DNA from 2 places in the Paenibacillus andongensis genome. Region 1 is predicted to be linked to the other one. Evidence: a T-box and tRNA genes for the amino acid it is inferred to sense, from the RefSeq annotation. Region 1 holds a T-box; the other holds one or more tRNA genes.

What was found. The T-box of region 1 lies ahead of trpS (tryptophan--tRNA ligase). A T-box ahead of a tRNA ligase gene usually reads a tRNA of that ligase, here a tRNA-Trp.
Region 2: it encodes a tRNA-Trp, which carries the amino acid that the T-box ahead of trpS (tryptophan--tRNA ligase) is inferred to sense. The anticodon was not compared.

What each region holds. Positions count from the first base shown of each region.
Region 1 covers NZ_CP104467.1:1,632,404-1,639,751, reverse strand. The annotation lists gene urtE (urea ABC transporter ATP-binding subunit UrtE) at 1-106, shown strand, start outside; gene NYR53_RS07610 (response regulator transcription factor) at 424-1,110, shown strand; gene gerQ (spore coat protein GerQ) at 1,324-1,740, shown strand; gene NYR53_RS07600 (hypothetical protein) at 1,796-2,092, opposite strand; gene NYR53_RS07595 (metal-dependent hydrolase) at 2,346-3,329, shown strand; gene NYR53_RS07590 (alpha/beta-type small acid-soluble spore protein) at 3,459-3,686, opposite strand; gene NYR53_RS07585 (DUF5325 family protein) at 3,840-4,022, shown strand; gene trpS (tryptophan--tRNA ligase) at 4,093-5,076, opposite strand; T-box leader at 5,142-5,406, opposite strand; gene NYR53_RS07575 (permease) at 5,565-6,689, shown strand; gene ilvD (dihydroxy-acid dehydratase) at 6,861-7,348, opposite strand, start outside.
Region 2 covers NZ_CP104467.1:1,495,874-1,503,221, reverse strand. The annotation lists gene NYR53_RS06950 (MDR family MFS transporter) at 1-148, opposite strand, end outside; gene NYR53_RS06945 (hypothetical protein) at 260-643, opposite strand; gene NYR53_RS06940 (alpha/beta fold hydrolase) at 880-1,674, shown strand; gene NYR53_RS06935 (ROK family protein) at 1,664-2,878, opposite strand; gene NYR53_RS06930 (class I SAM-dependent methyltransferase) at 2,952-3,761, opposite strand; gene NYR53_RS06925 (YjcZ family sporulation protein) at 3,911-4,024, shown strand; tRNA gene NYR53_RS06920 (tRNA-Leu) at 4,285-4,363, opposite strand; tRNA gene NYR53_RS06915 (tRNA-Leu) at 4,384-4,472, opposite strand; tRNA gene NYR53_RS06910 (tRNA-Cys) at 4,482-4,555, opposite strand; tRNA gene NYR53_RS06905 (tRNA-Gly) at 4,566-4,640, opposite strand; tRNA gene NYR53_RS06900 (tRNA-Gln) at 4,649-4,720, opposite strand; tRNA gene NYR53_RS06895 (tRNA-His) at 4,743-4,815, opposite strand; tRNA gene NYR53_RS06890 (tRNA-Trp) at 4,840-4,913, opposite strand; tRNA gene NYR53_RS06885 (tRNA-Tyr) at 4,928-5,009, opposite strand; tRNA gene NYR53_RS06880 (tRNA-Thr) at 5,019-5,094, opposite strand; tRNA gene NYR53_RS06875 (tRNA-Phe) at 5,111-5,186, opposite strand; tRNA gene NYR53_RS06870 (tRNA-Asp) at 5,207-5,283, opposite strand; tRNA gene NYR53_RS06865 (tRNA-Met) at 5,296-5,372, opposite strand; tRNA gene NYR53_RS06860 (tRNA-Val) at 5,429-5,501, opposite strand; tRNA gene NYR53_RS06855 (tRNA-Glu) at 5,516-5,590, opposite strand; tRNA gene NYR53_RS06850 (tRNA-Ser) at 5,606-5,697, opposite strand; tRNA gene NYR53_RS06845 (tRNA-Asn) at 5,701-5,776, opposite strand; rRNA gene NYR53_RS06840 (23S ribosomal RNA) at 5,893-7,348, opposite strand, start outside.

The sequences.
Region 1 (7,348 bases):
CAGCATCGCCGATTATTATTATGTTTTGGACCGAGGGACCATAGCTGCCGAAGGCCATGCCGAGCATTTGAGCGAAGATCAAGTCCGAAAGCATTTAACGGTATGATTTTGACTTCAAGGACCCACACTATAAATGGAAGCTGGATGACTTGACCTAAGAAACTAGGCGTCAAGTACCGTCCAGCTTCTTTTTTTTGTAGATAAGAAAGTATAAGTTTTATACTTTTGCTTCGCATCTACCTTGACAAACACGCTCGTCCTAGAAGGACGACGGAGTCGTTTATCCTTGCATACAAAGGAACTAATTATAAAGTTAAACTGGACGTCACAAAATGTATAATGATAACATGCATATATAGGATCGAATGTTGCGTCCGGCATATCGAGCACCGAACCTTTTGAAGGAAAAGGAGGGGGACGTTTATGTCTAAGATATTAATTATTGAAGATGATTTAAGTATTGGCGAGATGATGGCGATTTATTTGTACGAGGAAGGCTATCAAGTTATGCGTGCGGAAACTGGACATCAAGGTGAAGTGCTATTCCGAGATTTCGAACCTGATGTCATCGTGCTTGATATTATGCTGCCTGATGTTGACGGGATTCAACTATGCACAGACTTCCGCAATTCGTCAGCCATCCCCATTCTTATGGTATCCGCCAAAAATGAGGTCTCCGATCGCGTCAAAGGCCTGCAGACTGGTGCTGATGATTACCTATGTAAACCATTCTCAATGAGGGAACTGTCAGCAAGAATACAAGCTTTACTGCGACGTTCACATGCCTTTCCTCCGCCAGTTCAATCTACCGATACGACCGAGCAAGTCGTTCATCTGGATCTAGAGAAGCGCTGCCTTTTTGTACATAGCAAAATCATAGAGACCACATTCTCTGAATTTGAAATCATGAAACTTTTTTGGCAAAATCAAGGGCGAGTATACAGCCGGGAGGAGCTTCTAAACCGGGTCCGTGGTTTCGATTCCTATGTAACCGAACGTGCAATCGATGTACATATCGCAAACCTTCGCAAAAAAATAGAAGCCGATCCCAAAGAACCGAAATATATTAAGACGGTATGGGGTGTCGGTTATAAATTCCTACTTACGTGAGCTCCTGATGGGGCTTTTTTTGTTTGGGAAAATTAAGCTAAAACCAGTCACCAAATGGGCATGAGCACAATATGATGATTATGGAAAATGACAATGACGAAGACATTGTTTCACAATTCAATTATGAAGAAAGCTTTCTCAATGAAAGCTCAAGGAGGAAATACCAACATGTTGAATAGCCCTTACAGAATCGGTAACCTAGGAAACCCAGCCATGATCCCGCAAGCCCAATACGGATCCTCTTATCCGGCTTATCCCGTTCCAACAACGAGTTCGAGTATGCCTAGTATGCCTGCACCAAGCGGAACTGGCTTCCCACCTGCTGGCGGTCTGCAAACAGGTGTAAATGTACCCGGTCAACTTCCTATGGAACAATCCTATATCGAGAATATTCTTCGTTTGAACCTTGGGAAAATAGTAACAATCTACATGACATACGAAAATAACTCGCAATGGAACGCCAAAATTTTCAAAGGTAAATTGGAAGCTGCAGGCCGTGATCATATCATCATCAGCGATCCTGCTACCGGCATGCGTTTCTTATTACTTATGGTGAATCTAGACTACATTACGTTCGACGAGGAACTCAATTACATGTATCCATACACAGGCGGAGTCGGCCCGAGATAATGGTTAGATCACATATAATGCCGTTTGCTCTTGTTAAGAGCAGCGGCTTTTTTTGTCATGTAGAAGTCACTTCTGCGAAATGCCACATATGCAGCTTGCGCAGGCCGCCTTCAATCCACTCTTCCCATACAGCTTGATGTGAAGCATATTCGATCCCGTGCAAACGTTCTTGTTTCAAAGAGAGATACTCCTCATAGGTAACTTCTTTCCAAATCTCTACAAAAAGTCCTTCCTGATCCGTTCCCTCCAGCAGCTCAAACCGCCCTTCCCGCCGCTGCCATTCCTGCATATAGATGAGAAAGGACTCCCGAAAAGCGGGTTTTATGGCATACTCTACAAAAACTTTAGACATTTTTAGATCTCCCTCTGATTTATTTTTTGCTCCAAAATGGTAAACTAATAAAAAGACGGAAAAATGTCCATGCTTACAAGGATGCATGATTCTGTCGTCTTATCAGGACGAGCGCGCTTGTCAAGGTTGATGCGAAGCAAAAAGTATAAAACTTATTCCTTCTTATCAACTGAAGTAAGTTTTCCTACGGAAAACTCAGCCCATGCTTACGAAGAAAATTTTCCCTACGGAAAATTCTTAGGAGGAAACCCATTTGGACACAGGCACTCATCTCGTAATTGGTTTAGGGTTAGCGGGACTGTCACAAATTGACCCAAGCGTTTCTGCGGACACTGCGGCAACCACTGCGGTCTTCATCGGCACGGTTATTGGCTCACAGATTCCGGATGTGGACGGGCTTCTTCGTTTTAAAGGGAACGCCACTTACATTCGAAATCACCGTGGTCGTTCTCACTCTTTGCCAGCTCTACTTTTATGGACGCTGCTGATCACTGGAGCTCTTGCTCTTTTCTTCCATGGAATTCCCCTGCTGCACCTTGGTATGTGGGTAGGAATCGCCGTTTGTTTTCACGTCTTTACAGATTGTTTCAACACATATGGTACACAAGCGTTCCGGCCATTCTCTGAAAAGTGGGTGTCATGGAACATTATACACATCTTTGATCCCTTTATCTTTTCAAGCCACATCGCAGCTATTTTCATGTGGTCTTTCCATGTCGCTAGTCCAAAGCTGGTATTCCCGACTTTGTACGGGGTTATCGCCCTATATTACATCTGGCGCTCTCTCGACCATTACATCGTAGAAAAAGGACTATATCGCAAAGACCCCACCCATATGCCCGGGGATAAATACACACTTATTGTAACATTCAACCTCTATGTGTGGAACGTAGTGAAACGCAGAACAGACGGCACCTTCCAGTTGGGTGAACTGAAGAATTCAAAGCTTAGGTGGATTGACACTATCAAATGTGAAGACCATCCAGCCATCGAGGCGTCCAAGAATCACGAAGACATTCAAGCCTTACTTTACTTCTCGTCCTATACTTGTGCGGAAGTGAAAGAACATCGGTGGGGGTATGAAGTAAGATGGGCTGATGTGCGTTATCGCCACCGCAAGCAGTATCCATTCGTCGGCGTAATCCTGATGGATCACAATTTCCAAACACTCGATTCTTATGTGGGCTGGGTAAATGACACTAGGCTTGAAAAAAAGCTAAAAGTGGATCTTTATTAGAAAAGAGGCGCGTTAACCAAACGCGTCTTTTTTACATGTAATAAAGACATACAAAAAGCCCAGGGGTTTATAGGCCCCTGAGCTTTATTGTTACTTAAATTGGGAAAACTATGGACGAAGTCAGGCTATCTAGCTGCGGAAGCCAGATTGTCCTGCTAGCGTTTGCTCAGCGATTTGTACCAACCGGCGAGTAATGTTACCCCCGATTGCACCAGCATCGCGAGTAGCCATATAACCCATGTAACCATCTTGAGGAATTTGGATGCCCAGTTCTTGAGCTACCTCATATTTCAATTGATCTAAAGCTTGAGTGGCTTGTGGAACTACCAGTGTGTTGCTGCTACGATTTTGCGCCATAAGGATCAGACTCCTTTCAGTCAGCTATAATCTTTGATGTATTTGCAAGCTTGCAAAGATAGTATGTGGAGGAAATGAATTTATATGCACAGCGATCAAAAAAGTTTAAAATAAGAAGACACTGTTCAATTTTCTAGAAAGTAGGTCACATTCATGAGCAAACCACTCGCTCTTCTATTCGCTGTTGTTGGCACCCTACTGCTCGCCTCCATCAGTTTGTTCATTGCCCTCAGGCAGCCTTGGATGATCCTTGCCTGTTCCATCATCTCCTTAGGCTTCATTGGATATGGATTTGCGGTTAAAGCGAAGATTCGCAAGAAGAATACGCGGTCTTAACGAAGGGAACAACACGATAAAGAGAAAGAGCCCAAGCAGCTATCCCAGCTGCTTGAGCTCTTTTTGCTTTTTATATAACGACGAAGCCCATCCGCTTCTTCACTTCGAGCAGGGTTTGATCAGCCACCTCAGCAGCTTCTTGCGCTCCTTTTTTCAAAATGTCGAAAATTTCGCCTGAGCTGCGAATTTCACGATAGCGTTGTTGGATCGGCTCGAGAACAGCGACGAGGTGCTCAGCTAGATCCTTTTTGAAAGGTCCATAGCCTTGCCCATCGTATTTGGCTTCAATCTCAACTAAGCTCATTTCTGCAAAATGTGAGTAGATCGACATCAAATTACTAACCTCCGGCTTGTTCTGAGGATCATACTTTACCTCACGGCCAGAATCTGTGACTGCACGACTAAGCTTCTTACGGATGACATCGGGCTCATCCAGCATGGCAATATAACTGCCGGCATTCGGATTGCTTTTGCTCATCTTTTTGGATGCATCATCCAAAGACATGATTCTCGCACCGATCTCAGGCATATAAGGCTGCGGCATGACAAACATTTCACCAAAACGGTTATTGAAGCGGTTCGCCAAGTCGCGCGTCAACTCCAAATGCTGCTTCTGATCATCACCAACCGGAATAAGGTCAGCATTGTATAACAGGATGTCTGCTGCCATCAGGGATGGATACGTAAAGAGGCCAGCACCGACGGATTCCTTGCCTTCGGACTTGTCCTTGAACTGTGTCATACGCTCCAGCTCTCCCATATGCGTCAGCGTCGTCATAATCCAGCCGAGCTCAGCATGCGCATGAACATGGGACTGCAGAAAGATGGATGCTTTACTAGGATCTAGTCCAGCAGCAATATATAGCGAAGCTATAGACTCTGTTTGCTCCTTCAAAGCTGCCGGATCCTGAGGAACCGTGATCGCGTGCATATCGACAACCATAAAATAACAGCGGTGCAAATGCTGCAGCTTCACATAATTGCGCAGAGCGCCAATATAGTTGCCAATCGTCAGCTGTCCGCTGGATTGCATACCGGATAATACTCGTTTCATTGGATAATCCCTCCAGAATTCTTAATTTCTTATTGTCTAAAGAAACAACAAAAAGGCCTCTCCCCGCAAGGGACGAGAGACCGTGGTACCACCCTAATTTGTCCGTGAAAATTATTCAACAAGACCTTCAGGCTCTGATAACGGGGAGCTGCCGTTTGGCATACTTGGACAGATGAGGATGTTTTCCGGCCTAGGTTCCGGCAACCTGCATACTGTGTTCAGCCTCATGCTCAAGGATCCATTCGGTTTGCTTGTTTCACCGGTTCACACCAACCACCGGCTCTCTGAGAAACAGATGACAAACTTACTTGTTCCTATCATCGCGAATTGATTTTATATAATTATACACCCTTACAATCCATTGTCAATCAAGGACATTGTCCTATCTGAACCTGCATGTACATAGGATAGATCATACTAGCCTTTCTAAGGATAAAAAAGCCGCGTCCTTCGAAGGATGCATCAACGGACAAAGGGGTGTCAACGAAGTGCCAACGACTCTATACCGCTGGAGCCTTCCAATCTCCACCTTGATTTGCGCGTTTCTTCTCATCTTAATCGTGACAACGAGAGAGCTTCCTCCTATGGGTTTGGTCATTTATGAAACCAAGCACGTCTTTACAGCCTTCATGGGTATCTTTCTCGACGCTTTGCCTTTTATGTTACTGGGCGTCCTTCTATCCACGGTTGTTGAAAACTTCATTCCAGAAGCGTTCATCAGACGCATGACGCCGCGGCACCCGCTAGGAGGTATCTTATTTGCCTGCGTTCTTGGCATCATGTTCCCGCTCTGTGAATGCGGAATGATTCCTTTCGTTCGTCGGCTCATGCGAAAAGGAATGCCTGTATACATAGCCGTCATCTTCATTCTAGTCGGTCCAATTCTGAATCCCATTGTCTTCGCTTCGACGTTCATGGCTTTCCGTGGCGAGCCTTCGATGGCTTACTCGCGAATGGGACTTACATTTGGCGTTGCCCTCATCGTAGGACTGCTGCTGACTCGTTTCATGAAAGACAGTCCTTTACGTCATCCTATCGAGTATCAGACTAACACGCACCACCACGGGGGTTCCAGCCCTGGACATCACGCCGAACACATTCATGCTCATGAACACGGTCACGATCATCATCATAGTCACAACCATCATCATGAACATGAACACAATCATGATCATCATCACGGCCACAGCCACTCGCACGGTGATGGCCGCATGATGACAATGTTCAGCCACGGTACAACGGAGCTATTCGAAATGAGTAAATACTTGATGCTGGGTGCTTTCCTGACCGCTCTTATCCAAACATTCGTCGCTCAAGACAGCTTATCTGCGATCGGTCAGGGACCATTCATTTCACATGTGTTCATGATGGGCTTTGCCTACCTGCTCTCCCTGTGCTCCACAACAGATGCGTTCGTCGCTGCTTCCTTCGCTAATTCCTTCTCTCCAGGTTCCTTACTGGCTTTCCTTGTATTCGGCCCGATGATCGACGTCAAAAGTACACTGATGATGCTCTCCATCTTTAAAGCCCGCTTCGTGCTGACTCTCTCTATCGTTGTCGCTGTTACGGTACTAGCAGGTTCGTTGCTTATTATGCACTTCTTTATAGCTTAAGGAGATTTTGGAACCAAGCTACAGGGATAGAAGTATGCAAACTCATAATTTGCTGCACATTTTGCACTTGCTGCTTTGCAAATTGGTCGCGCAACATTGAGCAATCATAGCAAATTTCCCCAAACAAAAAAGGAGCTCGCCACTTATGGCGAAACTCCTTTTTAATATATATTAGAACTTCAGAATGGCTCCTGCACTAGCATTTGTCACCATTTTTGTATAGCGCGCCAAATATCCGGTTTGGATTTTTGGTTGGAATTCTGTCCAGCTCTCGCGGCGTTTCGCGAATTCTTCATCGCTGATTTGCAGTTCGATTTTACGACCGTCCATGTCCACATCAATGATGTCGCCGTCCTGTACGAAAGCAAGAGGTCCGCCCTCAGCCGCTTCCGGTGAGATATGACCGATCGAGATACCGCGGGATGCGCCGGAGAAACGTCCGTCCGTAATTAACGCAACCTTCGCGCCAAGACCCATACCTACGATTTGAGAAGTAGGAGCTAGCATTTCTGGCATACCAGGTCCACCCTTCGGACCTTCGTATCGAATAACAACGACATGACCTTCTTTAACATGACCGTTCGCAATACCGTACAAAGCTTCGTCTTGCGAGTTGAAACAAATCGCTGGACCTACGTGACGTCCGCCAACGGATTTAT
Region 2 (7,348 bases), 140 kb from region 1:
TAGAACCATCCAGTTTGTCATACAAATAATAAACCAAATAAGGTCTCATCATAAACCCGGCTAATGAAGTTAGAATCGTCCCAACGACCCGAACCCATATCGCCGTATCATACTTGCTAATCAGTGAAAACAAAGGGATCCTGTGCATACAACCTCCTAGATGTTATTAGTCTTCTCAGTTTAGAGCTATTTGGACAAAAGAAAAAGGTAAAATCTCGTTATAACGGATTTCACCTTTTATGAATGATTACCTATATAGTTATCCGCCAATACGAATTTTGCGGTATGTATCGATAAACGAGAGGACATCTACTCTTTTCCCCCTCTTTTTCGCGACTCTGGCCATTTTCACGAGTGTTGTCCAGAATTCATCTAGAACAGGAGATTCGAATTCATTTTCTTTGGGTGCTTGTGTCAGGTTATGTTTATTTTTATACGTCGTGCCCTCATCCGAAATGAGATACTGAATTTGACTTTTTTTCCATTGCTCGCCGGTTACATAACTTACTCCAATTTCCCGCATTTTTTTGCGTACTGAAGTCACAGGACGACAAAGTTCTCTGGCAATTACAACTGGAGGACACTCAGAGGAAAGGCGAATCAATTTGTCCAATTCCTGTGTGGACCATGGCTTTTTAGTCATAAGAATAACCTCACTTCATAAAATGAATGTTTCGTTCTGCCTGTTAATGGTTACTAACAAAAGGTATAATAAGAGAATACCAACCAAATGTTAAAGAAGTATGAGTTAACCATAATGAAAGTATGAAGACATAACATTTTCGATAATTTTCCCTATTTTATGCCCTAAGAACTACGATTGGGGGACGAATTAGGACTTTATGCGTGGTAAATTTATCTGCTGGAGAGTGAAGGACAATGAAACATCATATTAACGGGACGGAACTGTTTGTCGAAGAAAAAGGGCATGGAGCACCTGTAATTTTACTACACGGCTTCCCATTGGATCATCGTATGTGGCAATCGCAGATAGACGCGTTGTCGGGAAGCTATCGTGTCATAACACCTGATTTACGTGGCATGGGCCAGTCTGACGTACCTGCATCGAATATATCGATAGACCAATATGCCAATGACATTTTAACTTTAATGGATAAAATGGGCATAGAAAAAGCCGCACTTGGCGGCTTCTCCATGGGTGGATATGTGGCGTTTGCACTTCTACGCAAAGCTCCAAAACGTTTCACAGGGCTTATCTTGGCCAATACTCGTCCTGAAGCAGATGGACAAGAAGCTCGTAAGAATCGTTTAAACATGGCTGTCTCTCTCTATGAAAAAGGGTCCGTGGTGGCAAGAGACGCTATGCTGCCTAAACTTATTACAGAACCTTCCAAGCAAGAACATCCTAAGCTCGTCGATACCTTGAGTATGGTGATGGAATCGATGCCAGCAGAGGGACTTGTCCATGCTTGTCTTGCTATGGCATTCCGCGAGGACTCTGTCGACCTGCTTAGCTCAATCTCGGTGCCAACGCTCGTCATCGCAGGCGAACAAGACCCGATCGCGCCTCCGGATGTCATGAAGAAAATGGCTGACCTGATTAATGGCGTCAGCTATCATGTAATACCCGCTGCCTCACATTTGACGCCTATGGAAAAGCCGGAAGCTTTCAATGCGCTGATGATTGATTTTCTAAAGGGCATTAAAGCCTAACCAACTGGTCCATGACCATCACGGCTGCACCAATTGCCAGAGCTTCCTCACCAAGCTGCCCTTTGCTGAAAACAACCTGATAGGCGGGGTAGTAGTATGTCTTCCGAATCGCTACCTGCGTAGCGGTTTGGAAAAACAACTCCCCGCCCGCAATTAATGGCCCCCCTAGGATTACCTTCTCAGGGTGTAAAATATTTAGCAAGTTAGCTAGTCCAATGCCGAAATAAGTGGCAGCCTCCGTGATGATCTCCACAACTAGGGGATCATTTTTTTTGAGCGCCTCCATCACATGCAGGTACGTGACATGCTCGGGGTCATCAACCAAATGAGACAACGCCGTAGATCGACCCTGCTTTAAGGCGGATCGAGCTGCCTTCTCGATGGCATATAAAGAAGCATACGACTCCAATGCTCCATAGTTGCCTGACGTATTACGATGGGGAACACCATCCGTTTGAATAATCATCTGACCTACAGAGCCTTCCATATCGACGGCACCATAAATAACCTTTCCTTCAGAAACCATGGAGGAGCGCAAACCAATTCCAGCATGAATATAGAGCAGATGCTTAAAACTCTGCGTACGTTGATGCCATGATTCAGCTAGGATCGCCGCGTTAGCTCCATTATCCAGCAATGCGGGAATACCTAATTCTCCCGTCAACTGCCTACAAATCTCAACATTTCTCCATCCTTTTGCTGGAAAATAGGACGGTTCCAAGATGGTCCCTGACAAGCGATCCACAGGACCAACCGCACCAATCCCTATTCCAAGCACAGAGGAAGAATCAATGTTATGTGTGGATAACATCCTTTGTACTTCATCTACGATTAGACATATCAGCACATCTGGCGTCATCTCAGCCGTCATCGTCCAGCTCCGTGTATCCAATTTCTTCATTCCCAGATCGACAAGGACAAGCTTGGACAACGTTCTGGATATTTCCAAACCAAATACATAAGCATAGGCCGGATTCTTTTCATACAGAATCGGCCTACGCCCTCCTGTTGAAGCACCGAAACCAGATTCAAGGATAAGTCCTTGTATCGTAAGTTCCTCCAAAAGCCGCGTCAACGTAGATACCGTCATCCCGCTTTGCTCTAACAACTCCGTTTTGGATACCGTTGTTTGACGACAAATTCGCTCATAGATTTCTTTCGCCTTACGATTCGGAATTCGTTCTGTTATGACATCTACGTTCAAAGAAACAGCCCCCAATGATAATCTTTCTCATATATTTCGCCATTGGGAAGCCAAATTCCTTCCTTGTCTTCCCTTATTCCTTCGATCCAATCATGAGAGTATATCCCATATAGGGATGATATTTATTAACGAGCTCATCGTATTTGGCGGTAATTTGCCAAATCCGCGGATCCATAAACGACTGCTTATCAGACAAGTGAACAGGGTCTGGATGTTGGACTTGATCTTCGAACATGGTTAGCGGGAAAGCATGTATCCCTGAGAAGTCCACGGGTTCAAATTTGCTCTTCTCTAACAGCTCCCGCCATTCATCCATACTATATATTTTACTTACCCCATAGAAGCTGCACAGCGCCCGATGAACACCCGGTGACATCTCTTTGATTCGGATAACTTCTCGATCATAGAGCTTACCTTCGGATTTAAGTACCCTATAATACTCGGATACAGCTTTCTGAGCATCTGCAAAATTCGTCACTGACTCCACCATCACAACATCAAAAGTATGATCATCAAAGGGTAATTGGCATACATCCCCAACCTTGAATTGTACCTGTACCCCCTGCTTCTCAGCTCTTATGATCGCTTTCGCAATCATTTCCGGACGAATATCGACTGCTGTTACTTCGCATCCTTGCTCGGCCAGGAAACATGCCGTTCTTCCAGTCCCGCATCCGACCTCTAGCACGCGCTTCCCTTTCTCAATGGGATACTTCTTCAATTGTTCAATCGTCTCTCCGAATCCCCCGGGATGCGCATTGCCCACTCCTAATTTGGCTAACATATCTAAGTACTCGATAGCACTTACACCTCCACAATGGCATAACATTCTCTTTTCTACCATATGGGGGGCTGCAGCCTCTTGTTCAGATTCTTGGTACATTTTCTAAAAAAAGGCGCTCGCCTAAAAGCGTATTTTTCCAACCTCTATTAGGCTAAAAACTGAATCAAATCATAACCACTCCCCATAGGATAGTATTGTCTCTCATCCGATTTCGCAGAGAACATTCCTTTAGATGGGGGGTGACATAAATGGGTGTTGCTGCTGGTGCTGGTGTTGGTTACGGCGGTGGTCATACTTCCGCCGCTGCTGTTCTCGTATTGTTTATTTTGCTCGTAATCGTAACTATGTCTTTCTGTTGGTAATCATGAATCATTAGAGATATTGGCAAAAAATAAGGAGTTTCGGTTCAGACGACCGAAACTCCTCCTAGATACGTGATCATTCTCTTTAATGCCGACAATCTATGCAACATACCATCCCTACCCGCATCGATCTTTTTACTTACTTTTACGACTGCAGCATTTTGTGAATTTAATAATTGATCTACTCTAAATAGCAATATACGAATACATAGAAAAAGCTCATGAAATCGAATGATTTCATGAGCTTTTTCTATTCGTTATACCGGCAAGAGGACTCGAACCTCCACCCTTTCGGACTCGATTTTGAGTCGAGCGCGTCTGCCATTCCGCCATGCCGGCATATGAACTTGTAAAAATAATGGTGCCGAAGACCAGACTTGAACTGGTACGGTAGTCACCTACCGCAGGATTTTAAGTCCTGTGCGTCTGCCGATTCCGCCACTCCGGCTAATAAATGTGGAGGCGCCACCCAGATTCGAACTGGGGGTAAAGCTTTTGCAGAGCTCTGCCTTACCACTTGGCTATGGCGCCTTAGTAATAATGGAGCGGAAGACGGGGATCGAACCCGCGACCCTCGCCTTGGCAAGGCGATGCTCTACCGCTGAGCCACTTCCGCATATAAAACTGGGGATCAAGGATTTGAACCTTGGCATGACGGAGTCAAAGTCCGTTGCCTTACCGCTTGGCTAATCCCCATTATGTTGCTTTGGTAATAATGGGCGGACGACGGGACTTGAACCCGCGAATGCCGGATCCACAAACCGGTGCGTTAACCCCTTCGCCACGACCGCCACAATATTAAGTTTAATGCATTTTGGCAGGGGCAGCAGGAATTGAACCCACACCAAAGGTTTTGGAGACCTTTGTTCTACCCTTAAACTATGCCCCTACAAAAAAGGAAAATGGAGGCTGATGGATTCGAACCACCGAACTCGAAGAGAGCAGATTTACAGTCTGCCGTGTTTAGCCACTTCACTAAGCCTCCACAAAGCAATGGTGCCGTCGAGAGGACTTGAACCCCCAACCTACTGATTACAAGTCAGTTGCTCTACCAGTTGAGCTACAACGGCTTATTTAGTTAATAAATGGTGGCTTTGGACGGAATCGAACCGCCGACACAAGGATTTTCAGTCCTCTGCTCTACCGACTGAGCTACAAAGCCTTACTAATAGAATGTGATAATGGCGGAGCTGACGGGATTCGAACCCGCGGTCTCCTGCGTGACAGGCAGGCATGTTAGGCCACTACACCACAGCTCCACATTCATTATTTGGTTGCGGGGGCAGGATTTGAACCTGCGGCCTTCGGGTTATGAGCCCGACGAGCTACCGGGCTGCTCCACCCCGCGTCATTAAGTATATGTCACGTTTCCTATTAAATCAAGTAGCTGATTAGGAAACATGATGGAGGCTGACGGGATCGAACCGCCGACCCTCTGCTTGTAAGGCAGATGCTCTCCCAGCTGAGCTAAGCCTCCATGGGAATTAAAAATGGTGACCCGTAGGGGACTCGAACCCCTGTTACCTCCGTGAAAGGGAGGTGTCTTAACCACTTGACCAACGGGCCTTACTAGAAAGATAGTGGCGGAGAGAGAGGGATTCGAACCCTCGAGACGCTTGTGACGCCTACACGATTTCCAATCGTGCTCCTTCGGCCAGCTCGGACACCTCTCCATATGGCTCCCCGAACAGGACTCGAACCTGTGACAACTCGATTAACAGTCGAGTGCTCTACCAACTGAGCTATCAGGGAATAGGAATATATATCTTTCAAGGATTTATTCCTTGAAAACTAGATACGAAACGTTTGTAAAATATTCCTTAGGTTTCAAACTGAGAGACTTTGACTTTCGTCAAAGATCCCTATATTAGGTTAAGCCCTCGACCGATTAGTATTCGTCAGCTGCATGCATTGCTGCACTTCCACCTCGAACCTATCAACCTCGTCGTCTACAAGGGGTCTTACATACTGGGAAATCTCATCTTGAGGGGGGCTTCGCGCTTAGATGCTTTCAGCGCTTATCCCCTCCGTACATAGCTACCCAGCGATGCCTCTGGCGAGACAACTGGTACACCAGCGGTACGTCCATCCCGGTCCTCTCGTACTAAGGACAGCTCCTCTCAAATTTCCTACGCCCGCGACAGATAGGGACCGAACTGTCTCACGACGTTCTGAACCCAGCTCGCGTACCGCTTTAATGGGCGAACAGCCCAACCCTTGGGACCTACTTCAGCCCCAGGATGCGATGAGCCGACATCGAGGTGCCAAACCTCCCCGTCGATGTGGACTCTTGGGGGAGATAAGCCTGTTATCCCCAGGGTAGCTTTTATCCGTTGAGCGATGGCCCTTCCATTCGGTACCACCGGATCACTAAGTCCGACTTTCGTCCCTGCTCGACTTGTAGGTCTCGCAGTCAAGCTCCCTTATGCCTTTGCACTCTGCGAATGATTTCCAACCATTCTGAGGGAACCTTTAAACGCCTCCGTTACATTTTAGGAGGCGACCGCCCCAGTCAAACTGCCCACCTGACACTGTCCCCATACCGGATTACGGTACCAGGTTAGAACTCCGATACGATCAGGGTGGTATCCCAACGGCGCCTCCACCCAAGCTGGCGCTCAGGCTTCAAAGGCTCCCACCTATCCTGTACAGATCGTACCAAAGTCCAATATCAAGCTGCAGTAAAGCTCCATGGGGTCTTTCCGTCTTGTCGCGGGTAACCTGCATCTTCACAGGTATTAAAATTTCACCGGATCTCTCGTTGAGACAGCGCCCAAGTCGTTACGCCATTCGTGCGGGTCAGAATTTACCTGACAAGGAATTTCGCTACCTTAGGACCGTTATAGTTACGGCCGCCGTTTACTGGGGCTTCAATTCATAGCTTCGGGTTGCCCCTAACCACTCCTCTTAACCTTCCAGCACCGGGCAGGCGTCAGCCCGTATACTTCGCCTTGCGGCTTCGCACAGACCTGTGTTTTTGCTAAACAGTCGCTTGGGCCTTTTCACTGCGGCCCCCTCGGGCTATTCACCCTACCGAGGCACCCCTTCTCCCGAAGTTACGGGGTCATTTTGCCGAGTTCCTTAACGAGAGTTCTTCCGCGCGCCTTAGAATTCTCTTCTCACCCACCTGTGTCGGTTTGCGGTACGGGCACCTTCGCCTGGCTAGAAGCTTTTCTTGGCAGTGTGAACTCATGACCTTCGGTACTTAAAGTTTCCCTCCCCATCACAGCCCAGCCTTACGGTTAGCGGATTTGCCTACTAACCAGCCTCACTGCTTGGACGAGCATCCATCAGCTCGCGTCACTATCCTTCTGCGTCACTCCA